Regions from separate parts of the Tolypothrix sp. VBCCA 56010 genome, predicted to be linked through region 2. Evidence: riboswitches for the same ligand, from Rfam matches in the RefSeq annotation. Region 2 holds a riboswitch; the other holds the start of a gene.
What was found. Region 2 has a riboswitch for cobalamin ahead of AABK37_RS17755 (TonB-dependent receptor plug domain-containing protein). Riboswitches for the same ligand answer to the same signal wherever they lie in the genome.

Region 1: linked by a shared signal. The riboswitch ahead of cobG (precorrin-3B synthase) and the one ahead of AABK37_RS17755 (TonB-dependent receptor plug domain-containing protein) in region 2 are both predicted to bind cobalamin.

The regions. Positions count from the first base shown of each region.
Region 1 covers NZ_JBPAOH010000276.1:280-5,248, reverse strand. The annotation lists gene AABK37_RS40250 (TonB-dependent receptor domain-containing protein) at 1-382, shown strand, start outside; gene AABK37_RS40245 (precorrin-2 C(20)-methyltransferase) at 990-1,688, opposite strand; gene AABK37_RS40240 (precorrin-8X methylmutase) at 1,691-2,317, opposite strand; gene cobG (precorrin-3B synthase) at 2,321-3,787, opposite strand; adenosylcobalamin-variant (AdoCbl-variant) riboswitch at 3,845-3,929, opposite strand; gene AABK37_RS40230 (phosphotransferase) at 4,117-4,969, shown strand, end outside.
Region 2 covers NZ_JBPAOH010000048.1:3,713-29,443, forward strand. The annotation lists gene psaM (photosystem I reaction center subunit XII) at 145-243, shown strand; gene AABK37_RS17720 (hypothetical protein) at 582-989, shown strand; gene AABK37_RS17725 (CobW family GTP-binding protein) at 1,416-2,444, shown strand; gene AABK37_RS17730 (FAD/NAD(P)-binding protein) at 2,472-3,713, shown strand; partial or broken gene AABK37_RS17735 (GTP-binding protein) at 3,744-4,508, shown strand; partial or broken gene AABK37_RS17740 (metallophosphatase) at 4,558-5,088, shown strand; gene AABK37_RS17745 (protein-tyrosine phosphatase family protein) at 5,121-5,654, opposite strand; gene AABK37_RS17750 (hypothetical protein) at 5,871-6,062, opposite strand; cobalamin riboswitch at 6,358-6,506, shown strand; gene AABK37_RS17755 (TonB-dependent receptor plug domain-containing protein) at 6,767-8,818, shown strand; gene AABK37_RS17760 ((2Fe-2S) ferredoxin domain-containing protein) at 8,940-9,812, shown strand; gene AABK37_RS17765 (ABC transporter substrate-binding protein) at 9,892-11,103, shown strand; gene AABK37_RS17770 (iron chelate uptake ABC transporter family permease subunit) at 11,255-12,280, shown strand; partial or broken gene AABK37_RS17775 (manganese ABC transporter ATP-binding protein) at 12,373-12,499, opposite strand; gene AABK37_RS17780 (metal ABC transporter substrate-binding protein) at 12,550-12,792, shown strand; gene AABK37_RS17785 (tetratricopeptide repeat protein) at 12,849-13,559, opposite strand; gene AABK37_RS17790 (hypothetical protein) at 14,062-14,526, shown strand; partial or broken gene AABK37_RS17795 (glutathione S-transferase family protein) at 14,539-15,107, shown strand; gene AABK37_RS17800 (YajQ family cyclic di-GMP-binding protein) at 15,203-15,694, opposite strand; gene AABK37_RS17805 (MAPEG family protein) at 15,844-16,236, opposite strand; gene AABK37_RS17810 (DNA recombination-mediator protein A) at 16,491-16,994, opposite strand; gene AABK37_RS17815 (phosphotransacetylase family protein) at 17,212-18,306, opposite strand; gene ebsA (type IV pilus biogenesis protein EbsA) at 18,513-18,887, opposite strand; gene AABK37_RS17825 (hypothetical protein) at 18,877-19,155, opposite strand; gene AABK37_RS17830 (radical SAM protein) at 19,269-20,243, shown strand; gene AABK37_RS17835 (glycosyltransferase) at 20,197-21,645, shown strand; gene AABK37_RS17840 (hypothetical protein) at 21,609-21,806, shown strand; gene dnaX (DNA polymerase III subunit gamma/tau) at 21,803-24,982, opposite strand; gene AABK37_RS17850 (hypothetical protein) at 25,278-25,731, shown strand, end outside.

The DNA of each region.
Region 1 (4,969 bases), on a different contig from region 2:
TATTGCGACATATGCTTACATAGATGCCCGTGTCACGGAAGACAACACAATTCCCATTGGTAATCGATTGCCTAACTCAGCTCAACATACTGCCAGTTTTTGGACAACTTACCAAATTCAGAATGGCGGTTTAAAAGGTTTTGGAGGAGGACTTGGATTATTTTTTGTTGGAGATAGACCTGGGGATTTACCGAACACATTTGAATTGCCAAGCTTCTTCAGAACAGATGCCACCATCTTCTACAAACGCGATACGTGGCGGGTTGCCCTCAATATCAGAAATCTCTTTGACGTTGAATATTACGAGACAGCTCAAAATAGAAACATTATTTACCCAGGTGCGCCATTCACAGTCCAAGGAACCATTTCATACACGTTCTGATAATGCTAAGTAGGTCGGCATTAAAAATCGTAGTTATGACAAGGGAGTAGGGAGTAGGGAGTAGGGAGTTGGCAGTTGGGGTAAGGCTTTGAGCCTAATTTACATACTGTTACATAGTTATGTTTATTTCTACCGACCTACTTAATGTTGTATAACATTACTAAGTACAACATTGCATAAGTTCGTAGCGAAAATCTGAACGAAGACTCTGCGTACCCTTCGGGTTCATCAGTTCGACGGGAACGCCAGTCCGCTCAACGCTCTTAACCCGCGCACGCGGCTGGCTCAGGAAACCGACTCCGCCGACTGATTCACCTTTGCGCTTACCTTTGCACTCCCACCGAAGCTTTGATGCCTTCTCTTCGAGAGGCTTCGCCAACGGCAACGCCAAGGGCGAACGGAGGAAACCTCCGCTCAAACTTCTCTCTGCGTTTAAAAAAGCTACGAATTAATGCAAAATAGTACTTAGAAGTGTCACACTCACGCCGCAATTAACTAACAACTGACCCACGCGATCGCTCAACTATGACTTATCGTGCATTAGCTTCGTCAAAATGGTGAGTGCAACTGCTCGTCGCAGGGCTGCATTGCCATCCAGATGCTTTCATTATGGCTGCCATTGACTCGGTATCATAATTAAGGAAAAATAAGGTACAGTTGTCGGATCAACTTCATTCAAAGGTACAATCCGCTGATTCTGCATTGTGGCTTTTTCTATAAATTTTGCTCTCTCAGCTAATCCCAATTGTTTCAGCACTTCGTAAACTTTTGTAAAGTGCTTACCCAGCTTAATGATGACAGCAGCATCCGCAACTGCTAATTTCGCCAATAATTCTTCAGCCGGAAGTATCGCAGATAACACCAGAAAAGCATCGTTACGATAAGTCAGCGGTACGCCTAAAGCTGATGCACTCGCCATCACAGACGATACACCGGGAACGACTTGCGTAGGAAATCGTTCTGATAACCGAGTATAAAGATACATAAATGTACCGTAGAAAAACGGGTCGCCTTCACATAGTACAACTACATCTTGTCCAGCGCTGAGATATTCGGCGAGTTTTTCCGCAGCACTATCATAATAAGGTTGGGCAGATTCGTCAATTTTGAAGGGAAAGAGCATGGGTATCTCAATTTGACCTTCAGGTAGATATTCGGCGACAATTGAGCGAGCGAGGCTTTTACCAAACGATACCGGATAAGCGAGTACAGGAACAGTCCGCAATAGCCGCAACGCTTTTAACGTCATCAATTCCGGATCGCCAGGACCGACACCGATACCATAGAGACAACCAGATTTTACCATAATTATTGTTCCTCCTTGGCGATCGCATTCACGGCGGCTGCTGCCATTGCACTTCCACCGCGTCGTCCATGTATAGTAATAAAAGGCACGCCACGGCTATCTTCTGCCAAAGCCGCTTTCGATTCTGCCGCACCGACAAAACCAACCGGAAAGCCGAGAATTAAAGCGGGTTTTGGCGCTTTCGCATCAAGCATTTCTAGTAAGCGAAAAAGTGCCGTTGGTGCATTACCTATAGCAATTACTGCTTCCTGCATATGTGGTATCCACAGTTCCATAGCTGCTGCTGAACGTGTATTTCCTACCTTTTGTGCTAAAGCTGGGACTTCTGGATGGTGAAGCGTACAAATTACAGGATTTTCTCTTGGTAATCGCTTGCGGGTGATGCCTTCTGCTACCATTTGCGAATCGCATAAAATCGGCTTTCCCGCTATTAAAGCTGCACGTCCTGCGGCAACGGCGTTGTCTGAAGCGGCTAAATCTGTGATAATATCAGTCATACCGCAAGTATGAATCAAACGCACCGCCACAGATACTAAATCCGCAGATAAGCTGTTTAAATTTGCCTCTGAGCGAATAATCGCGAAAGAGCGCCGATAAATTTCATCACCATCACGTATATAATCTATCATCGGCTATTGCCCTTCCTCATCAAATAATTGCCGCAATTTGGCAATTGTGTATCTATTCGTAAATTCTCCAAAAGATTCATCAAGCTGGGTACGCTTAACATGGTATACTTGCAACATCTGCAAAATCCGGTGAGGTACTTCAGGAATACAGACGTTAGGATATAACTCACGTCCAAATGCCTGCTGTTTATCCCCCACATAGATGTGATAGCCTTCGACGAATGTTTCATCCTTCTCAACTAAAGTACCCAATAAAGTGATGTCACTTTTGCCATGATAAGCGCAGGATTTCGGACATCCGCTAAAGTGAATTTTTACAGGTACATCTAAGGTGATATGCTTTTTTAAATAATCTGCTAAAGCTAAGGCTTGTTGTTTTGTATCGGTAGCAGAAGATGCACAGCCTGTTTTACCTGTGCAAGCTACGAGAGAACCTTGAATGTGATTTGCATTCCAATGTAAACCCAAGCGTTCAATTTCATCTTTGACGTGGGGAATGCTTGAGTTAGGAATATCGGAAATTAATAAGTTTTGCCAAGGTGTTAATCTGAGCGTTCCACTGCCATAAGTTTGTGCTAAATCTGTTAAAGAGTGTAATTGTTTGCTTAAAAGCTGTCCCAACGGTAAGATAATTCCAATGTAGGAAAGTCCTGATTGTCGCTGGGGATGAACTCCCAGATAATTATAGTTTTTGGGATTTATACTTTTATCTAAAGTTGGTTTTAATCGCTTTAATAAAGGAAAAGGAAGATAACCTTGAGCTTGTTGTAAATACCATTCGACACCTTTATCTTGCAAAAGGTGTTTTAAACGGAGTTTGCTTTTCTTAGTTTGATCTACATTATCCAGATAAACTTGCGCGATCGCCACCACCACGCTTAAACATTCTTTCGGTTGAAGTAAGATGTTTGTCGCATCGCCTAGTATAAGCTGAAAGTAAATATTGTTTTCAACCATTCCGCAGTCTTCAGAAAGAGCGATGGCACTAAATATAATTTCATTAGGGCGATCGCACACTCGAACTGCCCCACCCCCATCAAACGCTACACTAAACTTGGCTGATAATCCTTTTAATTCTGGATGTCCGCAAATATATGCATCTAATTCTCTCACCCAAGGACGAGTATCAATCAACTCTAACGAGTCAATTCCCGCTGTCGGACTCGCCATAATGTTGCGGAGATGATCGACTTCTGTTAAAGTTGCTGCAAGTCCAACTTTTTGCAACGTTGTTAGAACTTCTGGGGTAACACCTTGAATTTTTCGGATTTGCAAATTTGCTCGATTGGTGACATTAACATATCCTTCACCAAAGCTTTCTACAAATTCTGCTAAAACACGTCCTTGTTGACTATTGATAATTCCCCCAGGAATCCGAATCCGAGAAAGAATTCCATCTCGTGCCGGGGTAGCGTAAAATAAACCCGGACATACTGGTAATGTGGCTAGTTCGAGGGTTGGACATGACATGGCAGTAACTCCCCGTGCGACGCAGGGAATAGATAATATAAGTGTTTGTTAGACACCGCTTAAGTTAGCATTCTGACTCAGGTAAACCTTTTACAGCTGCGGCACAGTCCCGGAATTGCACCGGAGTTTCCTAACTTTAAGCTTATCTAGCATATCACGTTCCTCAGTTAGTGCATCACGAATGCCTAATCTTTCTTAAAATATGGATAAATCTAATTTCAACGCAGAGGAGCGCTGAGTAATCGCAGAGGTACGCAGAGCTTTCTTGATTTTAATTCGTGATGAATTTGTGCTTGTACTAAGAATATCCTAACCTACTTTATTTACTCATGGGAAATTCTCAACACTCACAGTTATCTAAAGAAGATGCGATCGCTCTTCTGAATGCGTGGTCATTTCTCGAAATCTTAAAAGTTCAACCAACGAACCAAGGTACTGTCAACACAACCTTTTTTGTAGAGACACAGACAGAAAAATACGTTTTAAAATTATACAACGATTCTATAACTACTGCACAAATTGAGTACGAACATTCATTGCTAGCGTACTTGCGATCGCGCAATTTATCGTTTGTAGTTCCAACTCCCATACCAACTTCATTTGGAGAAACGCTGGTTACAGTTAAGCAGGATAACTCACTACTGCGTGTTGCTTTGCTTCCTTTCATTGCCGGTAACAGCAGCGATCGCCAAAATCTCGCTCATACCCATGCTATCAGTCAGACGCTTGGAGAATTGCATCATGCCCTTGCTAAATTCGATTTTGAAGGAAAAATGGCTCAATTACCCGCATGGGGAGATTTGAATCATATTCATCCGTTAGTCACACCGCTTGAAATTCCAAAGTTGCTTAAATTGACTTTAATGCAGCAACAGCGCCTTGTAAAGACATTGACAGAAGTTATTGAAGCTGCACCTAATCTTTACAAAATCCTTCCAGTTCAAACAACTCATGCGGATTACTTGTCTCCTAACGTTTTGCTGCTGGAGAATCGTGTAGTGGGAGTTTTAGACTTCGAGTTTGCTACTTTTGACTTGCGGTTAATGGATTACGTTGCAGCACTCGACCATTTTACCCGATTTTCTGGGGAAGCACCGAGCTTAGAATTTGTCAAAGCTTTCAGCACTGGGTATGCTAAACACGTTTGCCTTTCACAATTGGAGCTAGAAGCGCTAACATTAG
Region 2 (25,731 bases):
CGACACTGCCAGATTGAAGCAGGAAGCAATCCGGTCAATGTCTAACACTGTTTAACTTTGTCTAGCTTTGTCCAAGTGTTGTAGAACGGAAAAGTAGTAAACGAACCGATCAAAATTCCGATTCGATTTGGAGGATTCGCTTTTATGCATATATCAGATACTCAAGTCTTCATAGCTCTCGTTGTGGCGCTAATTCCAGGGATTCTGGCTTTGCGTTTAACAACAGAACTTTACAAATCTTAAGCTGCCTGATATTCGGACTGTAAATTAGGGATTAGGAAAAAATAACATAAGTTTTTCATCAATCCCTAATTGCTAATATCCCCATCTGCCATCCCTGGCAAAGTATCAAAAAGCTAATAATCCTGGCAGTACGAAAGCAGTTTCCATCTTGCGGCTTGATACCGTGGATTGTCGGCAACTGACTACTTACGTTTGCCAGGTTTCTTTTTTAACTATTAATACACGTGTAGCAATCTCGAAAAAATGAAGTAATATGACAGCTAAATAAAACCGTAATTAGTCTTGGTTAGATTTGTACGGTCAGTATGACAGCAGAGCGCGAGGTTATTTTTAATACTATGAATGCATTTCAACCTTCCAGACCCCCACTAGAACCTATACAAAAACGTCGGGTTGCTCCAAGACCGCGCCGGCATCTTCGGCAACGCTCGTATCAAGTGATGGCACTGGAAACGACGGTAAAGATAGGGGTTAATGTTGTCATTTCAGTCGCTGCTACATCTGCCTTGGTACAACTTTTGCCTTATCACTGGTTACAGCAAGACAAATTAAGAGAAATTGGCACTGAAGTCAAGTTGATGGAAGGACGTGTCAACGGTTTGCAAGCAGAATTTAGCCGTAACTTCGATCCGCGCGAAAATAAAACTATTATGCAACAACAATCTAATCGATTTGACCCTAACCAGCGTCAGGTCGTGATTATAAATAAAGATGGCTCAGAAGTCGAACAATTACCTGATCGCTAATCACCAACAGCTAATAGTTAATAGCTGTTGGTTTTAAAACTATATAGTTATCATCTATTAGCTGTTAGCTCAATATTATTGCTTTGTTATTATTAAAGATTATTTCGTAAAATTTATTTATTTAGCTAGTATAAATTGCGACATGCATTTCTCAAGATATTTATTCTTTGCATGACGATTCATCCTTCAATTCAGGAATACTCGATTGTCAATGCGATCGCAACGCTTTAGCAATCCCTAGCATAAAGCGATCGCTATTGCCATAAGCATCGCATATTTACATCATTTTACAATTTAGGTTGCATCTAGCGTTTTTTTATATATAATGATAATCGTTATCAAAAAGTAGAGGCGATCGCTTTTGCAACAAGCAATTGATGAACAGAATAATTTTTCTGAATTTAACTAAAAAATCAAGCAGGGAATATGACTAACACAACGATTAAAAGCCAAACTGATACTGAAGTACTCGACATTCCTAAATGGGGAATGCCAGTCACAATTATTACTGGATTTTTAGGAAGTGGTAAAACCACGCTGCTTAACCAAATTCTTAAGAATAAGCATGACTTAAAAGTTGCCGTCCTTGTCAACGAATTTGGGGACATTAATATAGACAGTCAATTGCTCGTATCAATGGATGAAGATATGGTAGAACTGAGCAATGGTTGTATTTGTTGCACAATTAACAATGGTTTAGTTGATGCTGTTTATCGAGTTCTAGAGCGAGAAGATAACATCGATTATTTGGTAATTGAAACTACTGGTATTGCCGATCCACTACCGATTATCTTTACCTTTCTCGGTACAGAACTTCGGGATTTAACTAAACTGGATTCTGTGATAACTGTGGTAGATTCCGAGGCGTTTACCCCGGAACATTACGAAAGTAATGCAGCATTAAAACAAATAACTTATGCAGATGTAATTCTGCTAAATAAAACTGACCTCACAACTCCAGAAAAATTAAAGGAATTAGAAGCTTATATTCAGGACGTTAAAGCAGGAGCGAGAATCCTACATACTAGATACGGTGAAGTAGCGCTACCTTTAATTTTAGATGTGGAGTTGACTCCAATAGATAAGTATACTTCTAAAGTGTCAGAAGATACTCACGAACATCACCATCATGAGCATCATCATCATCATGAGCATCACTCTAATCATTTAGAAAATGATGGATTTGTTTCTGTATCTTTTGAAAGCGATCGCTCTTTTGATATCCACAAATTTCAAACATTTCTCACCGAACATTTGCCAGAAAATGTCTTTCGTGCTAAAGGTCTACTTTGGTTCAGCGACAGTAACTTAAGACATATTTTTCAACTTAGTGGATCGCGTTATCAATTAGATGCAGATGAATGGAAAACTCAGCCGAAAAATCAATTGGTTTTGATAGGCAAGCATCTGAATAATAGCGAAGTTCACTCTTTACTAAACGAATGTTTAGTATAACTTTGTAATGATTATCATTATTGAAAAATGGAAAATACTCCGCCATCCTTACCTATTAAAATTGACTTAGCAATTATCGGTGCTGGTCCTCATGCATTAACATTAGTAACTCACTTGCTGCAAAAGCGACAAAGTATGCAAGGTAAGTTTCTCGTGTTTGACCCTAGTGGTAAGTGGATGAGTCGCTGGAATCAACAATTTGCAGCTTTGGAAATTCCCCATTTGCGATCGCCTGCCGTTCATCATCCCGACCCAAATCATTTCGGCTTGCGTAAATTTGCTGAGAATCGCTCAACTGAATTACACGTACCTTATGATTTACCGGGAACTCAGCTATTTGCAGATTTTTGTCAGGATGTAATTCAGCGCTTTGCATTGCAACAGCAAGTAATTCCCGGTTTGGTAACTCGCATTGAACCTTTGCCTCACCCAATTCATCCTCGCTTGCGTTTGTGGTTGCAAGATGGACAATCAATTATTGCGCGGCGGGTGGTATCGGCAACGAATAGCGCTAAAATTCAGATACCCGATTGGGTAAACCAGATTGAGTCAGCGTATCCTGAAGATAGACTTTGCCACTCAAGTTCAGTGGATTTACGTAATTTAAACTTAACGGGTGAAAAAGTATTAATCGTCGGTGGTGGGTTAACCAGCGGACATTTGGCTGTAGGTGCCATTTCCCGTGGTGCAAAAGTTCACCTGATAATGCGCCGACAGATGCAAGAAAAATTATTCGATGCCGAACCGGGTTGGTTGGGACCGAAGTATCTCAAGGGATTTTTTGCTGAACAAGATTATCAAAAGCGCTTTGACATGATTGTGCAAGCGCGTAACGGTGGTTCCATGACACTAGAAATGGGAATGCAATTGCGGCGACAAGCGCATAGTGGTAATCTGAAGATTGAGGAAAACTGTCAAATTGTCAAAGCTTCATTCCTTGGTGAAAATTGGCGAGTCGAATGCAGTGATGGTAGTCAAGATGAATGCAGTAGAATTTGGCTTTCCACCGGCACTAAATTTGATGCCACATCTGAAGCTTTATTAAAAGAAGTTTTCGCAGCTTACCCAATCAAGATAGTTAATAATTTGCCAGTTTTAGATGAACATTTGCGCGTACCAGCTTGTGAATTATTTCTGATGGGTGGGTTAGCAGCTTTACAAGTCGGACCAACTGCGCGGAATTTATCTGGGGCGAGAATGGCGAGTGAAAAGATTGTACCAGCAATTGTTAAATCAAGTCTCGCACTTTCACACCTGATAAGTGCTTGATTTTATCATAAAAATGATTATCATTATTATATGCTGCCAATAATCACCGTTGTTGCCGGTTCGGTTGGCTGTGGCAAAACTACTTGGATTTCCCAACAGCTGGCTTTAAGAGAGGATGAAAACGTATTATATTTTAGTCCTGGTACTGGCACTGTTCCCATTGACCAGACACGCATCGCTGCTCAATTTCCTAGAGTTAAAGTCTTTAATGACACTCAACAAGCTGAGTTTATCAACCAGCTAGCTTCTTCAGATGCTGTCTATATAGAATTGGGATTTTATTTGGAATTAAGCGCAGTCAAGCAAATTTTAAATGATCTACCGTATCGAGCGATAGCCATCCTACCACCACACCTAAAAGATTCTGAATGGCACTCCTGGGCAGACGAAATTATACCAGGAGTTGATATTCAAACTATGACACCAGGTATATAGCGTTTTTCCTGCACTGGTGAAGTCGTCGAGGAAAACAGTTTAGAAGAGTTTTGGTATGAAATAACACAGGGTGCTTATGGAAAAGTCACCCGCGCTAAAGGCATTTTTAATGTTGATGATGGACGGTATCTCTACGCTGATTTTACTGTTGGTGTTGCCAAAAGTGATTTTGTGGAATTAAATTCACCCCGGCATTTAGAAGGTAGACCACAACGTTTTAGTGGTTTAGAAATTTTTGCAGAAAACTTAGATGAAGTCAACTTCAGGCAAACATTACAAGATTGCTGTTTGTCTGAATCTGCCATTTTATATTACCAAGAACAGGCGAAACAATTACTTACAGAGGAGATTAAAGCGTGAAAATAGCGGTAATATCATGTATTCATGGCAACTATGAAGCCTTTGATAATGTTTAATTTTACACGGTCTTGCTGCTAACGGAGAACCGACTGAGTTGTTAGAGAAATATGGAGGAGAAACGGTAAAATTATTGTGGGAATCTGTTTCTCGTCAGACAGTGCAATGGATTAGAAACTTAGATTTTGGCTTCTTTGAATTCGATTGTTTGTTAATTCACGGAACAAGCGTATCTGTGAGCGAAAAATTAACACCAGAAACTTCGCCAATTATTATGTGCGATCGCCTGTCCCGGATGCAAGCCAATAACTTATTCTGTGGTCGTTCTGGTTTATCTTTTCAATACCAACTACAAGCAGGTTCCATCACCACAGCAGTCACCACCCTCGATAGTCAAGCTTATAATAACACCATAAAAATGACCCCAAGTCAAATTATTGGCGTAGGTAACGTAGGACGCACTCCTGGAGAAGCAACCTACACCCTTTATAACCCAAACGCAAATCAAGTCGAATTCAAAACTGTCCGCTACGGGCAAAGCAAGGGTTTTGCAGTCAACAAAATTAAAGCAGTTTCAAATTAGATAAAGGTAAACGCTGTAAATCCGACAAACACCTAAATAGTGCGACGACAATTATCTAAAAGTGCGTTGAGTTTGCTTTTAACTTTCTGTGGATTTCGACCTATTAGCAAAGCCACAATCACAGCTTCATCAGGATTTCTTCCAGTTTGCTTCACAGCAGCGATCGCATCAAAATTAGATAAACCTCGACTGTAGACTAACCAAGCAGCAAGCACATGTCCCGTGCGTCCAACTCCACCAGAACAATGGACAACTACTTTCTCATTCTGTTGATTGGCGATCGCTAAAAATGGTAAGATTTTCTCAGTCAAAGTTTCCAACTCAGCAAGCTGGAAATCCTCAATTGGTGCCCAACATACTCGCTCCATACCAAATTCAGACTGATATATCTCTAGCAGATTTTCATAACGAGCCAACTGAGAATTAGAAAGCAAACAACAAACTCGTTGAATCCCTTGTTGCTTCATAAAGTTTATCCAATCATAAACTTGCTGCCGAGATTCTCTAGGCTTTGCTGCACCGAATACAATCATCTCATTTTCGTCAGCAGCAGCAAATTTGTACATATTGTGCGTGCGTGCCATCGCTCAGGCTGTTACAAACTCAACTTACAAAAACATATTTTAGATTATTCAATTTTTTGTCTTACCGTAGTTAAAGGTTTTTTCCAGGTTCTAGCTAGCACCAAAAAATATATCCCCTTACTGCACTGATAACTTAGCGGTTAAACCACCAAGATCGGCGGCAGCAAGTAACCTTAGCAAGCACCCAACAAATAACTCTCAAGCGGTCGGGTGCAGCGATTTGTTGTGCGGCTTCAACGGCTGTTTAAGAGGTGTTGAAATGATTTGTCTGCCACTTGCGGCTTGCTTGTGTCGCAAGTCATCACAAATTGCTTTCAAATCGTAGTTGAAAGCCTTAGCGTGTTCTTCTCGAATTTTATAAATTTCTTCGAGCACTTCATCCTTCCACATAAACGGTTTCACTCATGCACGGTTAAGCGTTTGACTTTTGTATCTTATTCGAGCGATCGCCAGCTTCTACTCAGAACAACAACCAAAAAATATCTAACGAAAACGATTATCATTAGATATTGATAACAATCATTATCAAATCCCATTTGATTTTGACAAAGAAGTAGCTTTAATGCTCAAATAACATCCTTAATTTTAGTAAGAATCTTTCTTATTAAGTCAGGCTGGAGAATTTTAGCGATCGCCAAATATTAAAAAATGTAATGTAAATGTTAATAAAATGGTAAAAGTGGTAAGCTACTTTGATGCGATCGGTTCTGATGGAGAACAGCCATCAGACGCAAGGGGGAAAGTTCGGTGTAAATCCGGCACTGTCCCGCAACTGTGATGAGACGTGGAATCTAGTCTCCGAGTCAGAATGCCCGCCGATAGTAACATTAAACACCCATCTGCGAGGTACGGATGATACGTCAGAATTTTTGATTTGCAAGCTACAGATATAAATTCCAATTCATATATTACTTTCAATCAAATACTGTTTTGATTTGTTAAGAATTCTTCTCATTAGTTATTTAGTGTCTTGGTAATTTTGCTTTGAAAGCATTAAGACACTAACAGTCTTTATCGTCATAAGTCTGTTTTCGAGAAAGCAGATTTAAATTTTGTTTGCGGAATAAACGAATTAACTCACAGCGACAAGTCTTATGTATACTTTTCGTGCAAGTGTTTATTGGGAATTTTTATTAATTATAAAATTGATAGCTATATCTACAATATTCAATGCGGGAAAGGTTTCTGCACAGAATACCCCATCAAATGAAATACCGACACCGGAAAAAGAAGCAGACATTGAATTAAACGTCATCGACAAACTACTGAATCAACCAGTCTTCTCTCCCTTCCGTACTGAAGGGACAGTGAAAGACTCAACCCGTCCTGTGTACGTAATTACAGGTGAAGAAATCGAAGCGCAAGGAGCGAGAAATGTCCGAGAAGCGATACGATTTCTTCCCGGAGTTCTTCCTGATGGAACTACTGGTACGGAAGTTCAAGCATTAAGCGGTCAATTCATTCGCGGTTCTAACAGCAGTCAAGTCTTGATTCTGTTAGATGGTAAACCGATTAACAACCTGGGTTCCGGTGGGTTTGACTTGTCAGAAATTCCCAGCAATATCATCGAACGCATAGAAGTATTACCGGGTGGTGGTTCTACCTTGTATGGTTCCGGTGCGATCGGTGGGGTAATCAATATCATCACCCGTCGTCCGACAGACAAACCCACTACTGAAGTCAAGGTAACTGCTGGTGCTTATGGATTGAATCAGCAGAGTATCCAAACTACCGGAAAAGCTGGAAATCTGGGATATTCTATCGGGTACAACCGCACTCAAGCTGAATATAATTATCCTTATTCCATTCCCGAAGCAAATTTTGAGGGAACAAGAAAGAATAATGATGTTCTTGCTAACAACTTCAACGTCAAACTCCAAGCAGATTTAGGTAAACGCAATACCCTGACATTTTCCGCGCTTTATTTGGGTAAAGAACAGGGAGTTCCCGGAGGTGTCCCCATTCCCCTGCCTAGATTTGGTCAGGGATATTTTAACAGCTTGACTGATAATAATCGCAAATACACCGACCAAGTACTCACAGATTTAACTTGGAATTCTAAACTTGGACAAGGTGAAGATTCGTTACTTACCGCCAAATTTTACGCTGATTTTCTCAACAGTAAATTTGAGAATCTGACATTACCAGCTTCATCCCAAAGGAGGTTTGATAATCAGCAAGATTCCTATGGAGTTCAAGTCAACCATAACTGGAAATTTGCCAGAAATCAAACTTTAACTTATGGTTTTGATTATCGCAGCGTTGCCGCAAAAAATAGCACCTTCAATTATTCCACAAATCTCAACAGCATTACTTACGACGATAGTATTGAACAAGGTGCAATATTTGCTCGTTATGAAATAGATTTAACGCCAAGTTTTAGTCTTAACTTTGGTTTGCGACAAGATTTTAACAGCTTAACTAACGGTTCATTTACCTCACCATCTGTCGGTACAAAACTTGCACTTTCTGATTCTACTACCATCCGCGCTAACTATATTAGAAATTTTCAAGCACCCAACCTTTTCAACTTATACGCAAACGGTGGTACTTACGTAGGCAATCCCAATCTTAAACCGGAAAAAGGTGATAGTTACGATATTGGAATTGACCAAAAATTAGGTGAATTTGGATTGTTGCGTTTGACTTATTTCAACAACACCATCTCTGACTTAATTGCTTATAACTCCGCAGTTACCGTAGCGACTTACGAAAATATTGGCTTAGTTCGCACACAAGGAATTGAAGCTTCATTAAATCTCCAATTAGTCAATAATATCTACGCATTTGTGAATTATACGGCAAATGACCCCCGGATTCTCGAAAGTACAAATTCTGCGGAGGAAGATAAAGAATTAAGATTTGCCGGTGCAGATAGTATCAACGCGGGTATTTCCTATGAGAATTATAAAGGTTTATATGCAGGGTTCCTCATGCACTCATTAGGTGCATATCCGACGAATAATACCAATACTGAATCACTACCGGGGTACACAACATTTGATATAAAATTGCGAATACCTTTGAGCGAGCAATTAATAATTAATGGTAGCGTAGATAATATCTTTGACCAAAGATATCAGTTATTTGCCGGGTATCCTGATGCGGGGAGAGTTTTTCAAGTCGGATTGAACTGGAAATTTTAAGTTTTTTGCACTTGTTGTAATCTTTGGTCAAAAAATATGTAAAACTAGTTACAAAAACTCCGCGTTCCTTTGCGCTTACCTTAGCGTCCCTCTGCGTTTAAATTTCCTCCTTGAAAAAATCATGAATGAATTCAAAACTTGGGTAACACCATTAAATCGCATCATCACTGAAACTACTTTGACTGGCTGGAAAATTGAATACGAACACTTTGATTGCAATAGTGATACTCTCGCTTGTTTACTTTACACCTTATTCCAAGAAAATTGGCATCAAGTAGGGTTAGGACATATCGAACAAGGTAGCGTATTAGAATTAGAATTTCACGAAGCACCAAAAAAATGCGTTCTTTACGATGGATATCTGACAATCATCGCTAATGATTGGCACTTTCATTTATGTATTGAAGAAAATTTCGGTGGTCCTAATTCGGAAACACCTATAGAACTACGACAACAACGTTTAATTAATAAAGGTGCATTTTATCGTCGTCTTAATCCTGAAGGAACACCAAAAACATGGGGAATTCAACTTTGGAATGGTGCGGGGGAACAAGCGATGACAATTTTCTTACCCAATCCTTACGTTGAAGATGAAAATCTCTTACCTGAAGGGAAAGCTAATTTTACTAAATTAGAACTTTATAACGAACTTCGAGACATTTATGTATTAGGTAAAAAATCGATACCATTTGCTAAAAATCCCCTCAAATGTCCTTATATTGCAGTTTGTACTTCCGGACGCTGCTATCCTTCCCGAAATTGGCAACCTATATTTGAAGCGTTAAAATCAGCAGTAACCAAAGCAAAGTTAGATATTGATGTGAGAACTTCTGGTTGTTTAGAAGTTTGTAAACTTGGTCCTGTAGTTTATCATTCAGTTGATAGAACTTGGTACACTTGCGTTAAACCAGAGGTAGCAGAAAGAATTGTTAATGAACATTTAGTTCAAGGTAATAAAGTTACTCAACATATATATCCATCAGACTCGGTTTAGGAATTATCTCACGCAAAGTTTCCTCAACTTTTAGTGTTGAAAGCGGGAGAAATTTTTACTTAGTACATTCTTTCATATAATGACTTTAAAAATTCGCCTAGGTCAATGGAGCATCTTTTTTTCTTTAATTTTCTGTGTAGCTACTTTCATCGTCTCCTGTAACAATATAATCAATCCTCCTGAGAAATTAGCAGATGCAAAAACTTGCCTGCAAAACTATAATCCAAATACTGATTACTTCCCGAATAAGTTGACAGTGAATTACGCCACGGGTTTTACTGTAGAATATCAGAAAAACTATAAAGTTATCACCGTAAAAAATCCTTGGCGCGATGCTAAAACGAGTTTTCAATATGTTTTAGTGCAATGTGGGACACCTGTACCAACAGGGTTTGATAAAAGTCAAATAATTACTGTCCCCGTAAATTCGGCTATCTCGCTTTCCACAACTCATTTACCTCACTTTGCTAAATTAGGAATAGCCGATAAACTACTTGCTGTCAGCGATACTAAAAAAGTGAATACACAAGCAGTAGTTGAAAATATCAAAGCAGGAAAAATCGTTGAAGTCGAGAGTAATGGTAACTTGAATATTGAGCGAGTTTTAGAACTTAACCCTGATGTAGTAATAACATATGGTACAGGGAACCCTCAAATAGATAGTCATCCCAAATTGTTAGAAGCGGGTTTAAAAGTAGCCATAAATGCAGAATATATGGAAACTTCTCCGTTGGGACATGCGGAATGGTTAAAGTTTACGGCTTTATTGTTTAATAAAGATGAGATTGCAGAGAAAATTTTTCAGGAGACATCGCAAAAATACAAAGCTGTAGCTGCAAAAGTAAAATCTCTCAAAAAACGTCCCACCGTCTTTACTGGATTTAACTTTAAAGGGACTTGGTATGCACCAGGATGTAAAAGTTATGCTGCCAAATATTTCACTGATGCAGGTGCTGATTATCTTTGTGTAGATAATTCTTCTGGTAGTATACCTTTATCGTTTGAAGATGTATTTGCACGCGCTATCAAGGCAGATTATTGGTTAAATGTTAGTCAGTCATGGCAAAGTTTAAAAGATGCAATAAGCGAAGATAATCGCTATGGAGAATTCAACGCGGTTAAAAAGGGTAATGTTTATAATAATAACCTTCGCGTGAATTATAATGGGGGTAATGACTATTGGGAAAGTGGAACTAGTAACCCCGATGTAGTTTTATCCGATTTAGTCAAAATTATGCATCCAGAACTATTACCAAATCATCAACTAATTTATTACCAAAAGCTGAAGTAACTTTCTTTAGGACTTGGGCATAAGAATGAAAAAACGAACCGCGTTCGCACAGCGTCTCCGACAGGAGAAGGTACGAAGAAGACGTTCGCGCAGCGTCTCCGTAAGGAGAAGGAAAGAGGGTTACAAATGTTTTTTGCGTAAGTCCTATTTTATGCCTGTAATATTCCTCAGTTTAACTAGCATATTAATTCTTGCTTTTCTACTCGATATTGCCTTTGGTTCCGTGCAAATTCCTATCAAAGAAGTCATCACCATCTTACTTGGTGGAGAATCTTCCCAACCCACCTGGACAAATATTATCCTCAAATTTCGTTTACCTAAAGCATTAACTGCAACCTGTTCTGGTGCTGCTTTAGGTGTCAGCGGTTTACAAATGCAAACATTATTTAGAAATCCATTAGCAGGACCATTCATATTAGGAATTAGTTCTGGTGCTTCCTTGGGAGTCGCTTTAGTTCTCCTCACCGTTAGCGCAACTGGTGGAGGTTTATTATTCAAAAATTCCGGGATACTCGGTGATTTAAGTTTAGTAATAGCTGCTTCTTTTGGTGCTGCTGTCGTGTTGGGAATGGTGTTAATTGTCTCGCAGCGGGTATCAGATACAATGACGTTATTAATTTTAGGATTATTATTTGGTTACGCAACTTCCGCCATTGTGAACATCTTACTAAATTTTAGCGATCGCACTCAAATTCAAAGCTACTTAATCTGGACTTTTGGTAGTTTTTCCGGTGTCACTTGGAGACAATTAACAATCCTTATACCCATAATCATTTTCGGTTTATTAATAGCATTATTGCTATCTAAACCCTTGAATGTTCTAATTTTAGGCGATACCCATGCTCTCACTCTCGGTTTAACTGTCCAACAAGCACGATTCTGGATTATTACCAGTGCCTCTATCTTAGCAGGAGCGATTACCGCTTTTTGCGGTCCTGTGGCATTTTTGGGTGTAGCTGTTCCTCACCTGTGTCGCAGTCTATTAAATACTTTAGACCATCGGGTGTTGGTTCCAGCAGTCACAATTATGGGTGCAATTTTAGCATTAATTGCAGATTTACTAACGCAATTTCCCGGAAGTCAAACAGTTTTACCTTTGAATTCGGTTACTGCTTTAATTGGTACACCAGTGGTAACGTGGGTGATTTTGCATCGTAATTCGCGATCGCACTTGTGATTTATATAAGTTTTAAGAAAGCAAATTATCAGAAGACCATTAATGGTGCGTTAAACTTCGTTATAACGCACCCTACTAAGTTCTTGCGATTTCAGTTCGTTAAAAACTTCAAAAATTATCGCTTCAGTTTTTTTGTCAACTCCGACAAATGGCTCATCAAAAAAGAATCAAGGAAGCTTGCTCAACAAGCGATCGCCCTAAAAATATTCGTTGCTGCTGTCAAGAACGATAACTCCCCAATTTGACGCTAGCAGCACTCCTTAAGTGGATTGGTAAAAGATATCAAAAAAGTCGGTGTACCAACGATTTTTGCGGAAACAACGATTAATCCCAAGCTAATTACAGCGGTAGCCAAAAACGCGAATGTTAAGGTTTTACCACAAGAACTGTTTGCCGATGGTTTGGGGGAAAAGGGCAGTGAGGGCGAAACTTACCAAAAAATGCTTATTTCCAATACCCAAACGATTGTTGAGGGTAGGGGAGGCAAATACACCCCGTTTGCAGCGAAGTAATTTGTAGTAAGCACTCGTGTGTGCTTAAAATAGGCGTTAAAACGCCTACTACGAATTTAAGAACACAGCAACTCACCCAACCAATTTTCGACTTTTAAACGTAAACGCGAGCTACGTTCATCCTTACGAGTGCTTAAGAGCGGTAGTTGATTTAAAGTGCGGCGATAATCAGCGATCGCATAATTCCAATCGCCCCACAGATGATAAGTTCTGCCGCGTTCTGCTAAAATGTGGTCTTCAAGTTGACCGAAAAGTAGTGCTATCTCAAAAGCCTCAATTGCTTCTTCGTATTGTCCCAAATCACGTAAGGTGATACCTCGGTTAATTTGTGCCCGGACATGGCTGGGGTGCAAATCAATCGCCCGGTCGTAGTCGGCGATGGCTGATGTTAATTCTCCACAAGCTGCGTAGTAATTTGCGCGATTGTTATAAGCGCTGGCTAACTTGGGGTTGAGTTGTAATGCTTTGTTGTAATCCCAGAACGCTTTTTGTCTTTCACCACTTTGAAAATAAATCAGCCCCCGGTTATTGTAGTCTACGGCATTGTGGGGATGACGGTTGATTAGTTGACTTAACAGGGCGATCGCTTCGGTGTAATCTCCTTGTTCGGCTAATCTTAAAGCACAAGAGCGTAAGTAACTGTCTTTATTAGCAGATTCCCCGCTACTGTTAGCCTGATGCTGTTGAGCATAACTTGTGTTTTTTAAAACAGCTTTATTTAGGTAAGTTTGCTCACTCTCAGATGCTAAAAATGGGTTTGTATTCATATTTTCCTGCCTGAGCCTCTTGCTCTGTAAGATCAACTTATAATTTTCTTGTGAAGAGTGGTTTCGTCCCTGTGTCACTTGTTAAGGTGTCTATGAGTACTTGGGTACAAGTATCAAGTACAAGTGGGAGTGTTCGCCCTATACCAATAATTGATGCTTCAACCTGATAATAGATACTTCATCCCCAAGTCCAATTCCAGAAACAGCAATCCTCAATCCAATAGACTAGTCAACAAGTAAGAGCGACAACTTGGTAGAATGCCAACAAGCCATTCCGGTGGGACTGGCGGGTACTGGGGAATGTGAAAACTCCAAATCGAACTTAAGAACCCTTCTTTTTCAACGGCTTTAGGCGAACCTAAAAACCTCGACGGTTTATTATTCCCAGAAAATTTGCGATCGTTCACATCAATGAATAAATTTTTTTTGTGAAAAGTAAGAATTTTCTTGACAGTACCCAATTTCTGAATCTGACTTTTAAGTTAAGAGCGAAGATTTTCTTATGACAACTGCAATTTCCTACGCCAACGCTCCCGATTTAGCCGGTGATGATTACATCGTTATCGGTTTGGCTACGTGCTTCATCAAAGAAGATGGAGAAGTTCATCAAGTCGAAGTTATAGAACCTATTCCCTCTGCGGCTTTAGAAGCGATTTTTAAAGGTATTCCCACTTCCTATAAGTTGGCTTGTGGGACAACTTTGGCATCTGTGTTAGACCAAGATACGCAATATTTACCAGATGGCTTTCCTGCCAACGCTCAATTTGGCGAGGAATTTGTGCCCAGAGCGTTTGCAGCTGCTCGCACTTACAAGCGTCGCGAAACCGCAAAATCCCTGATTCCTCAAGGTACAACTTATACAGAGTTCAAGCATTCCACCGAGCGCAAGCGCGTACTAAATGCCAAACGAGTTGTTAACAAGGAAGATAACGTTAAACAACATTCCCACACGCACAAAGTTCTTTAATTTGTTTTAATTATGTTGAAGCTTGACGGTGGCGATCGCAGTCGCGCATCAATTTCAAGTGGTATCTAGAATAGCTCAGTGTTCCCTACGAATTTGTCAAGCTTGATATGCAAGCTGGAGAACACCGTCAGCTTTGAATTTCTCGCAATCAATCCGATGGGCAAAGTCCCGGCAATTGTAGACGGAGATTTTCAGCTTTGGGAATCAGGAGCAATTTTACTGTATCTCGCCGAAAAGTATGGCAAAATGCCATCTTCAGTAGAGGAACGCGCCAAAATTGCCCAGTGGGTGTTATTTGCTAATTCCAGCTTGTCTACAGGAGTTTTTGTCGAGCTAATCGAGAGCGAGAAATGCCCCGCTTGATGACTCCCCTGAATCAAATTCTAGAGCAGCAACCTTTCATACTAGGTAATGAATTCACCGTTGCTGATGTAGCAGTGGGTTCTGTTCTGGGTTACATTCCTATGATGCTCAAATTAGATTTGAGCGCTTACCCAGCTGTGTTGAACTACATCAAGCAGATAGCTCAACGTCCAGCATTTCAAAAAAGCATCGGGGGTGGGAGCATGGATAGTGGTTAGTGGGAGCGTGGTTAGTGGGAGCGTGGATAGTGGTTAATTATTGATTCCCCCCATTACCCATTACCCATTACCCATTCCCCATTACCCATTACCCATTACCGATAGTTCGTAAATTGTAGAGCCACCGGGTAGTCTTCTTGCTTCAACCGCTGAATTACAGTTTGCAAGTCATCTTTATTTTTAGCGCTAACTCGTACAGCGTCACCTTGAATTGACGCTTGTACTTTTTTGAATTCGTCACGAATCAATTTAGAAATTTGCTTGGCAATTTCTTGGCTAATGCCTTTTTGGAGTTTGATTTCTTGACGGACGCGGTTTCCGCTGGCTGATTCAACTTTGCCAAAATCAAAGATTTTTTGAGAGAGACTGCGCTTGGCGGCTTTTTCGCGCAGGATGGTGTGTACAGACTCTAAGGTAAACTCGCTGTCGGTGCCGATGGTAATGTTGTCTTCGTTCAATTCGACAGTAGTTTGAGAGTCTTTAAGATCGTAACGGCTTTTAACATCTCGGACAACTTGATCGACGGCGTTGACCAATTCTTGTCTGTCAAAATCGCTGACAATATCAAAGGAATAGGTAGAAGCCATAGAACATTTTGGATTAGGTACTAGGGACTAGGGACTAGGGACTAGGGACTGGGGATTTGAAGAGGGGAAAAGGGACTCATGGGAAAGGGGAAAGAGGAAAAGCCCTATGCCCAATGCCCCATGCCCCATGCCCCATGCCCTATGCCCAATTAGCTAACTTGAATGATGCTGAGGGCGAAAAGAGTACCCCAACTGAGGGAGCCAACAGCAAACATGAGCGATCGCAAAAGGGGTATATTCAAAATATAAAAGATTGAGTATAGCAACCGAGCCGCAACAAAAGCGATCGCTGCGACTACTGCGATAGGAGAATTCACATTCGTTACGTATGCCATCAAAGCTGCGGCAGCAAAAATCATAAATCCTTCAAAAGAATTTTGATGTGCCCAGGTAGCTCTTTGTCCGTAGGGTGGTAGTTTGTCAAACATAGCGCGGGGAGCAGATTGATCGTATCCCACACGCATACGAGCATAACCCACTACCAAAAACGGCAGATAAATTAGCACCGCAGCGGCTGCGATAGAGTACAAAAAAATAGTCATTGGTTATTGGTCAAGAGTCATTAGTCATTAGTCATTAGTCAAGAGTCATTGGTGAGCCAGTGCGTTGGGGAGGACACCTGTGTGGGCGGCTTTGCCGACTTGAGCAGCGTGTCCGTGGAGGCAGTGCGTTGCGGGGGTTCCCCCCGTTGTAGCACCTGCCGTCGGCTGTGCCGACTTGAAGCACCTGGCGAACCCCGAAGGGGTCAGCGGTCAAAAATACACATACCAACGACACTCGTACAAATAACTAATGACTAATCAAAGTAGAACAATGTCACCACTTTTCTTTGTTCTTCTGCTTCCCCACAAGTTTGCAACAAAGTGCGGCTGTCGTGAAAAGCAAAACAAATTAATTGTTGACAACGAGAAACAATTTCCTTGTTACACAGGTAACTAGCTTCAGCAAGAGACAGATGATCGTTACTGGGATTTTCAACCAGATGCATTACCTGTTCTAATTGCTGTCGCGATTCATTGGGTTGGCGTTCCAAGCTTTGGGGTAGAATCACCGTTAATAAATTGGCATCAGCCCGCATTGCTCCCCGGATGGCAGCTGAATTGGTACCTGTAGCACCAGATGTGATGATGCGATTCCCTGATAGAACCAGGGCATAAGTCATCATCTCAATCAGATTTTGATGCGTAATCGGAACGTGGCGAGAACCAAGCAAGGCGATTCGTTTAGAACCTGTTTGCTGGATAGTTGCCAGTTCTTGGGCTAATGTATCGAGGTTAATAAGGTCTATGGACTGACTCAAAGATGGACAGAATCAGATTAAACAACCCAGATATTCTACCAAACAGAGTGTAAATACGAATCGGCTTGTGGTGAAACATTAATACAATTTTTTGCTTGCTGAATTTAATAGCTGGATGGTTTGGGTTCCCAGACCATCCTCAATACTTCATAGATAACGCCATTCAGGAGGATTTTACCTTGTCTTCCATCAGCCTAGCTGACGAATTACACTAGTTTCACTGGATAGCCACTGCGGGATTTAAGCCGAGTTGAGACAACAAGCGGTTAATATCAAAATGTTCAGCCATCAATTGGCTAATACAGTGAACTTTAATCGGTTCGTGGACGCGCACTTGACCGAAAGTACGATCAACAATTTCTACAGTGGTGAGGGTATCCAAATCTACTGACAAAATGGGGATTTCTAGTTCTTCAGCGCGATTGAGGATGAACGAAGGTGGTGGGAGTTGTCCGGTAAGGATGAGACATTGAGTGGACGTTTCCAAAGCAGCTTGTTGAATTTCCACACGATCGCCTCCTGTAACTACCGCCATATTTCGCCGTTTGCGGAAATACTTCACTGCGGAGTTGACATTCATCGCGCCAATTGCTAAACTCTCAACCATTAAATCTAGGCGATCGCTACCACAAAGAACTTGGGCATTTAACTGCTTTACCAATTCGCCAACGCTAACACTGCGTAGCAAGTCATTTTTCGGCAACATTCCCAGTACGGGAATACCTTGTTGTTCCAAAAACGGACGCAACTGAGCATCAACTTCTTCTATTTGAGTTCCGGGGATATCGTTGAGGACAACACCAATTAAGCGATCGCCTACCCGCTGTTTTGCTCCTAAAAGTGCCTCAACTGAAAGCAGCGATTTATAACGACATACCAACAACACAGCTGCATCAACAACATCAGCCACTTGCAGCAAAGACAAGTCAAATAAATTGCCTTCTGACAAATTGCCAGGGCCTTCTAACAATACCAAATCGCCGCCAAAAATTGGTAAATATTGCTGTCCTAAAGTGGCACGATAATCAGTTTTGTCTTCTCCACGCAAGCGTTTTTGTATAGCTACTTCATCTAAAGCAAGCATTGTCGGTGCAATCCGGTTTGAAGGTAAATTGAGGCTGTTGGCAATAAATTGCACATCTTCCTCAACTACACTTCCTTCAAATTCACTCAAACTTGTACCTAACGGTTTACCGTAGGCAATATCTAATCCTTTTTGCTTTAGCAGATGCGACAAACCTAAAACTGTGGCAGATTTGCCACTGTAACTTTCAGTTGAGCCAATGAGCAAATACTTAGCAGATTTTGGCACACATGCACTCCTTATTTCAAAAGAAAGTAGAACCTAGTTAGATCCTAATTCTAGGTCGAAGTTCGCTTTCAAGGTTGCTACCAAACTCGTTGACTGAAGCGATCGCCCAAATTTCAAGGATACTTTCTAGCTTGAAATCGTACCTTTTTTGGGCGAAGTTGCTAAAACTGAGAATTATTGAATTATATTTCCCCGCTTTGCTTTGTTTATTCCTCTACACGCAGCAGTTTGCGGTAAAATGCTTGTGAAAAATCAGTTATGCGATAGCGCTTATAATTTTCCATCAGTTCAATTAAAAAATTAATAAACTCGAAACTTGCCATCATCAGTTCATAACTTAATTCCGCGTCGCCATCAAACTGCAATCGGCAACGAGTTAAGTCTGACGGTAGGGTGGCAATATTCCAAGTAGCGACAAAGGGAACGTGTTCGCTGCCCTCTATTTTGCGTTTTCCCTCCAAAACGCCTTTTTGATAAAGACCGATGGCATAACGCAAAAAATCGCGCTTGCTGGTTTGAACGTAAGGTAAGTAGACGCTTGCTTGTTGTTGAGTCGCTGGCTGGAGTTGCTCAAAAGACATAATTTAATACTCCTCTAGTTAGTTGACAACCGGGGATGTAGGTAGCTTTGAATAGTGTTCCCAAAAAATTGTTATTCATAACTATGGGGGGAGTGGGGAGTGGGCAGTGGGGAGTGGGGAATGGGGAATGGGGAGTGGGCAGTGGGCAGTGGGGAGTGGGGAATGGGGAATCGGTAATTGGTAATTGGTAATTGGTAATCGGTAATGGTTGTAGAATAACCACTAACAACCAACCACTAACAACCAACCACCAACAACCAACCACCAACTACCAACCACCAACTACCAACCACTAACAACCAACCACTACCAAAAGAATGTTGACTGTTGGTTAACTCCGTTTAAAGATGTCTTAAGGAAAACTTTTAGTGGGTTTACACTATGGCTCCGCTGGTTGCAAATTATTACTTGACGTATCGCTGTAATGCCCGGTGTCACTTTTGCAACATTTGGGCATTAGAACCGGGAAAAGAAGCTGATTTGGAAACGATTAAGCGTAATTTAGAAGATTTACGCCGTTTGGGGACTAAATATGTAGACTTTACGGGTGGCGAACCTTTATTAAGACATGATGTCGGGGAGATTTATACCGAGGCAAAACTGCGGGGTTTTTATACCAGCATGACGACGAATACCATTTTGTATCCGAAAAAAGCTAAGGAAATTCAAGGTTTAGTAGACTTTTTGAATTTCTCTTTGGATGGTGCGGATGCAGAAACTCACGATCACTCGCGTGGTGTGAAGATTTTTGACAATTTGGTAGAGTCGGTAGCGATCGCTAAATCTTTAGGAGAGTACCCGGTACTAAATCATACCGTTACTGCCCAAAATTACGATCGCATTCAAGAAGTCGCAGCATTAGGACAAAAACTAGGTGTTCGCGTCTGGCTAAACCCTGCTTTTACAGCTTATGACCAATACAACTCTAATAAGAACCCTACCCCAGAAATGGTAGCGGCAATCGAAGCTACTGCGAGGAAATATAAAAATGTCGGGTACAATAAGGCTGCATTGGCTTTTATTGAAGCTGGGGGCAATGACACTAAAAATCCCCGCTGTAAGGCGGTGGATGCCGTGATTGCGATTTCTCCCAATGACGAGCTGCTACTACCTTGTTACCATTTTGCCCAAACCGGAGTTCCGATTAACGGGCGACTTTACGAACTCTATCGTGAGTCAGAAGAAGTGGAAAAGTATCGCCAATCTCAAGGTAAGCTAAAAGTGTGTGAAGGTTGCACAGTTTGGTGTTACCTGATACCCAGCTTCTTTATGGGTGTAGACAAATACTGGTTATTGAATCAAGTAACTTATGCCAGCGAATTCCTGGCCCGAAAACGATTCTTACAACGAGCTTGATCCGCTCAACTCTTTATTTTCTGATGTATCGGGAGATGATGAGTTAGAGGAAGTAGAGACCGATCCCGTGTTTCTACCATCCCGGTTTCAAGGTCGGAGAAAAAAAGCCGCTCTAGTTTTGACTGTAGTCTGGAGCGGCACGATCGCTTTACATTTAGTTTCTTGGGGTTCTATTTTTATCCTCGGATTGACCACTATCTTAGGAATTCACGCTCTGAGAATCGTGTTTGCTAGACCGGGCAAAGAACACTTAGTAGGGGAGAATAATTTCTTCCCCTACCAAGAGGAAATGCTGGGTGATTTACCAAAAGTATCTGTATTAGTGGCGGCTAAAAATGAAGAAGCAGTTATTGCCAATTTAGTCAAGAATCTTTGTAGTCTAAAATACCCGCAAGGGAATTACGAAGTCTGGATAATTGACGATAACAGCAGCGACACAACGCCGCAGGTATTAGCACAACTAACGGAAAAATACAATAACCTAAAAGTATTAAGACGTTCAGCAGAAGCGAGTGGCGGTAAGTCAGGGGCATTAAATCAAGTTTTGCCACTGACACAAGGGGAAATTATAGCGGTGTTTGACGCTGATGCGATTGTGTCGCCAGACTTGCTATTGCGGGTAATACCCTTGTTTGCTAAAGAAAAGCTGGGGGCGGTGCAGGTGCGAAAAGCGATCGCCAACGCCAAAGAAAACTTTTGGACAAAAGGTCAAATGGCAGAAATGGCAGTTGATGCCGTTTTCCAAAAGCGGCGGATTGCCATTGGTGGAATCGGCGAGCTGCGGGGAAATGGTCAATTTGTCCGGCGCGAAGCTTTGGAATGCTGCGGGGGCTGGAATGAAGAAACCATCACCGATGACTTGGATTTGACATTCCGCCTGCATTTAAACGACTGGGATATTGATTGTGCTTTTAATCCAGCGGTGGAAGAAGAGGGCGTGACGAATGCGATCGCTCTTTGGCATCAGCGCAACCGTTGGGCAGAAGGCGGATATCAGCGCTATTTAGATTACTGGGATTTAATTCTCCGTAACCGCATGGGGAGAAGTAAAACCTGGGATTTGCTGATGTTTTTGCTGATTATGTATATTTTACCGACAGCAGCAGTACCAGATTTATTGATGGCGATCGCCCGTCATCGTCCACCAATTCTAAGTCCAGTCAGCGGCTTGACAGTCACCATGTCAATGGCGGGTATGTTCGCAGGTCTAAAGCGGATACGTCAAGATAAAGAGAAAAAATTTCGCGTTTCTAGCTACTTTGTGCCTTTGCTTCAGACATTACGCGGAATTATATACATGTTCCACTGGTTTGTAGTCATGAGTAGCGCCACTGCCCGCGTGTCAGTCAGACCAAAGCGGTTGAAATGGGTGAAAACACTGCATCAGGGGACTGGGGACTAGGGACTGGGGACTGGGGACTGGGGACTAGGAACAAGGGAGACAAGGGAGACAATTTCTTTCTATTACCTATTCCCCATGCCCAATGCCCAATGCCCAATGCCCAATGCCCCATGCCCAATGCCCCATGCCCAATGCCCCATGCCCCATTCCCAATTCCCTAATCTTCTTCCGCTTCTTCTAACAAATCAGGTGTAGTTGTATCTGACACTTCTACAACTTCTTCTGTGAAGCGGATAATTTGACCATCAAAAAATTTCGCCAGACCTCGAGCTGCGATCGCCACTAGATCGGCATTTTCCATATCAGCGACGGAGAAAGGTGGTGCAGGCGATCGCGGTGGAGGCATTTGCACTGCTTGCGGAACTGAGGGAGATTCAGTTCTTGCGGATCGGTTTTTTGCTGGTTGGGAAACTTCTGCTGGCGGGGTTATATTATCGCTTTGATTATTACTTTGAGAACTCGGCGGAGGTTGCGCTTTTACGTCGTTAGGCTTTGGGGGAGTAGAAGGTGGTGACGACCCGCTAATTAATTCTAGATTTACTTTTATCTGACGCTGGAAAGCTTTTTCAAAGGCTGTGGCAATTACAGGCTGCTCTGTCTGAAGCCTTTTATACCAAGCTGGCGATTTAATTCCAATCCGAGCAAGATTACCATCAAACTCAATCAGATGGCACATTTGACGCAGCAATGAACCTGTAGAAACTGGTAGGTAAGTCACTACCTTTTGCCAAGTTTCTGCAAGTGAAGCATCGTTGGATTCTGCTGGAGGTGTGGGGGAAGCGTGGTGTGGGGGAGTGGGGGGAGTGGAGGAGTGGGGGAGTGGGGGAGTGGGGGGAGATGGGGGAGGTGAGGGAGATGGGGGAGTGGGGGAGGATGAGGGAGTGGGGGGACGATGATTGCTTGGCGATGCTGTTGGGGTAGTGATGGGTGCTAGGCTTGGGGCTGCGGATTGGGTGTTGGCGCTGGGTAATAAGCCTAGCAATGTGACTTCTAACCACAAACGCGGCTGAGTGGTGTTTTTGATTTGCACTTCAGCGGTTCGCAGGTGTTGCTGTCCTGTCAAGATTGTATTTATGTCTAACTGTTGGGCGAATTCAACGATCGCTTTCCAAGTTTGGTCTGTACAAGTAACTAAATCTTGGCGTTTGGGTGCAGTATTAGCGATGAGTAAATCGCGGTAGAATGCGGCAAGATTCTGAAGAATAGTTAAAGGTTCGCGACCACGGTCAAGGATTTTGCGGGTGCTGTCAAGAACCGCTTCCGGATTATTGTCAGCGATCGCGTTCACCAATACAAGCATTTCTTGTTCGCTTACCGAACCGACTAAATCCCAAACTCGCTCTGGTGTCACTTCACCCGATAATAGTGCTAATTGGTCGAGCAAACTTTCTGCATCGCGCAATCCACCTTGAGCAATTTGGGCAACTAATTTTACAGCGTCATCAGAAATATTGATATTTTCTCGGCTGGCGATCGCTTTCAAATGCTTCACCATTGCCTCTACCTGAATTCGCCTAAAATCAAACCTTTGACAGCGAGAAATAATCGTTGGTAAAACTCTTTGCGGGTCTGTTGTCGCTAAAACAAAGACAACGTGTCTCGGTGGTTCTTCTAGTGTCTTTAGTAGCGAATTAAATGCCGCATTACTGAGCATGTGACAATTATGGACTAACAGACCGTTAGCCACAAAGTTGTGATTATGCTCAACTTCTATATCATAAACTTGCTCAACTCCAGCGAGGTGGACAGATTCGACCGTTTCCAAATTTGTAGTCCATTGCGGGTATGGAATATTGTTTGAGGTCTGCCAACCATTTTCTACTTGTGTTCGCTCCCATCGATATGTAGTGGTATGTCTTACCTGTGCTACTCCTTGTGTAAAACTTTGTTTTTGTTGGGTAACCCATTTTTGTAAGCCATCTGACAATAATTTGATTTTCTTCCCCAGAGAATCCTTCAGTATGCAATTGAATCTGTGGACTTCCTTGTGGACTGAGGCTGAGTGAACCATCATCACAAAACCACCAAGCAAGTCCTTCTTTTGTAATTCTACTAAGCCAGTCGATAGAGACGAGTTTTTTGTCCCCATTCGGTTTAACAATGTCAAAGACATCTTTAAGTTGGGGATGACAGAATGTTTTGCTCTTAAGTGATGTATTTCCGTATCCCTTATTAGCCGCAAATCGTAGCTTTGGTCGCAGTTTTTGAAGGCGATCGGCTTTGTATTCCAACCATTCTTGCTGTGTTTCTGCGTGTGTCCAACATAATCTAGGGAATCTACTGTGTTTATTTGGGTAAGTGATAGACCCATCTCCCAGCAAGGTTCCATAAATAAGTCCCAGTATTTCTGGTGACAAAATCTCGGCTTCGGCAAGGAAATTTTTTGTTCTAAGTTCCCAAATTCCGTGTCCTTTTTGATATGGATGTTTTTGCCAGTGAGATTGTATGGTGACAAGTCCTTTGCCTTTTTTTCGCAAAAAGGCTGGAACATCAAGCTTTTCTCCACATCCGCAAGCACAGAAAGGTCGCAGTAGTTCAGCTTGTTTAAGAATGGATTCCAGATCGTATGATTTTTGCCCGTATGTATTGTTTTTAAAGTGGTGTCCTCTGACAAATCTCCGGATATATCCATCCGTGCCAAATTTGTCAATGAGGGTGCCGCATCCACACTCGCAGGGGATAGTATCTTCGCTCCTTTTTTCAGGTGTTTTGCTGGTATCCATCCCTCAACTGTCCTGATTAAATGATTACCCGTACATGTAATTTCTCGGTTTGTTGTCTTGATAACCAGAGTCTGACGTTCTCCCTGATCTAACCATCTGACAACTTTTTGGAATTCCCACTTTCGATTTGCATCATTGTAACTGAGAACCTTTTTACCCTTAATGTTAGGGTCATCAATCCTAACAAGACCTTCACTGGTTAAAACTAGAGAGTCTCCTGTTAAACACTCATCAATCACATAAACCTTATAGCGACATTGAACCGGGGCAAACTGCGCCTTTTCAATGAGTTCGCGGATATTATCGACACCAGTATTGCTGGCGGCATCGATTTCTATTACATCTAGAGAATAGCCTTTAGTGATTCCCTGACATACATCGCAGATGCCGCAAGGTTTTGCTGTGGGTTTGTCACTATTAAGACAATTGAGGGATTTGGCGAGAATTCTCGCACTAGAGGTTTTCCCCGTCCCTCTCGGACCAGTAAATAAATATGCTGGGGCTATTTTAGCTGTGCGAATAGCGTTAGTGAGAGTCAAGGCGATCGCCTCTTGACCCACCAATTCAGCAAAACTCTTTGGGCGATACTTGTGGTGCAGCGGTTCGTAAGACATGGAATTGAAACGTCAATGCCAAGAAGATTGGTTAATTAGTAGCACTCAATCATAGTTTGCCATGAAACTATTTTAAACTTACCGCCCTTTATTGTGGATAGCGAAATTGCCGCTTCTAATTGTCTTCCTTCTAATGGTTGATTTTCTCGTCTGCATCAACATAAAAATTCATATAGACTGTTAAAATTTATGAATTTTTAATTTATAATTCCTAATTCGCAAAGCGCTTAAGCGATCGAGTGTATCGTAGACATCGCTACAATCTTAAAATAACCAACACTCAGGGGTGCAGCAGATGCTCAATAGGCTCCTTCACTGGCTTAAAAGGTTTTTTCAACGCTTGTTTGGTAAAAAACAGACTTCATCGTCATCAGTGGGTGATGTTCAAAAAGAACCCGCTCCACCCCTGAGCGATACGGATCTGGAATTTCTCTTCAGCGAACTTTTAGAAGGAGTACATCAAGCACGAGGGCAAGCTTGGGCGCTGAAGTGGCTGCATAATATTGAACATCGCATCTCAACTCAACGTTGGCTGGAATGGTTACAGCGCTTTAGTGAAAAATTGCTAGCATCATCAGCACCTAATAATGAATTAGCATCCCGGATGGTGGATCTGGGTGAATTGGAAGTCGGCGAAGTCGGCGATGCTGCCTATGATATTGGAATGCGACTGTTGACACGCAATGTCAGCGAACCAGTATGGGAGTATGAGGGACCAGATGCTATCAAGACCACTCCTGAACCCGAAC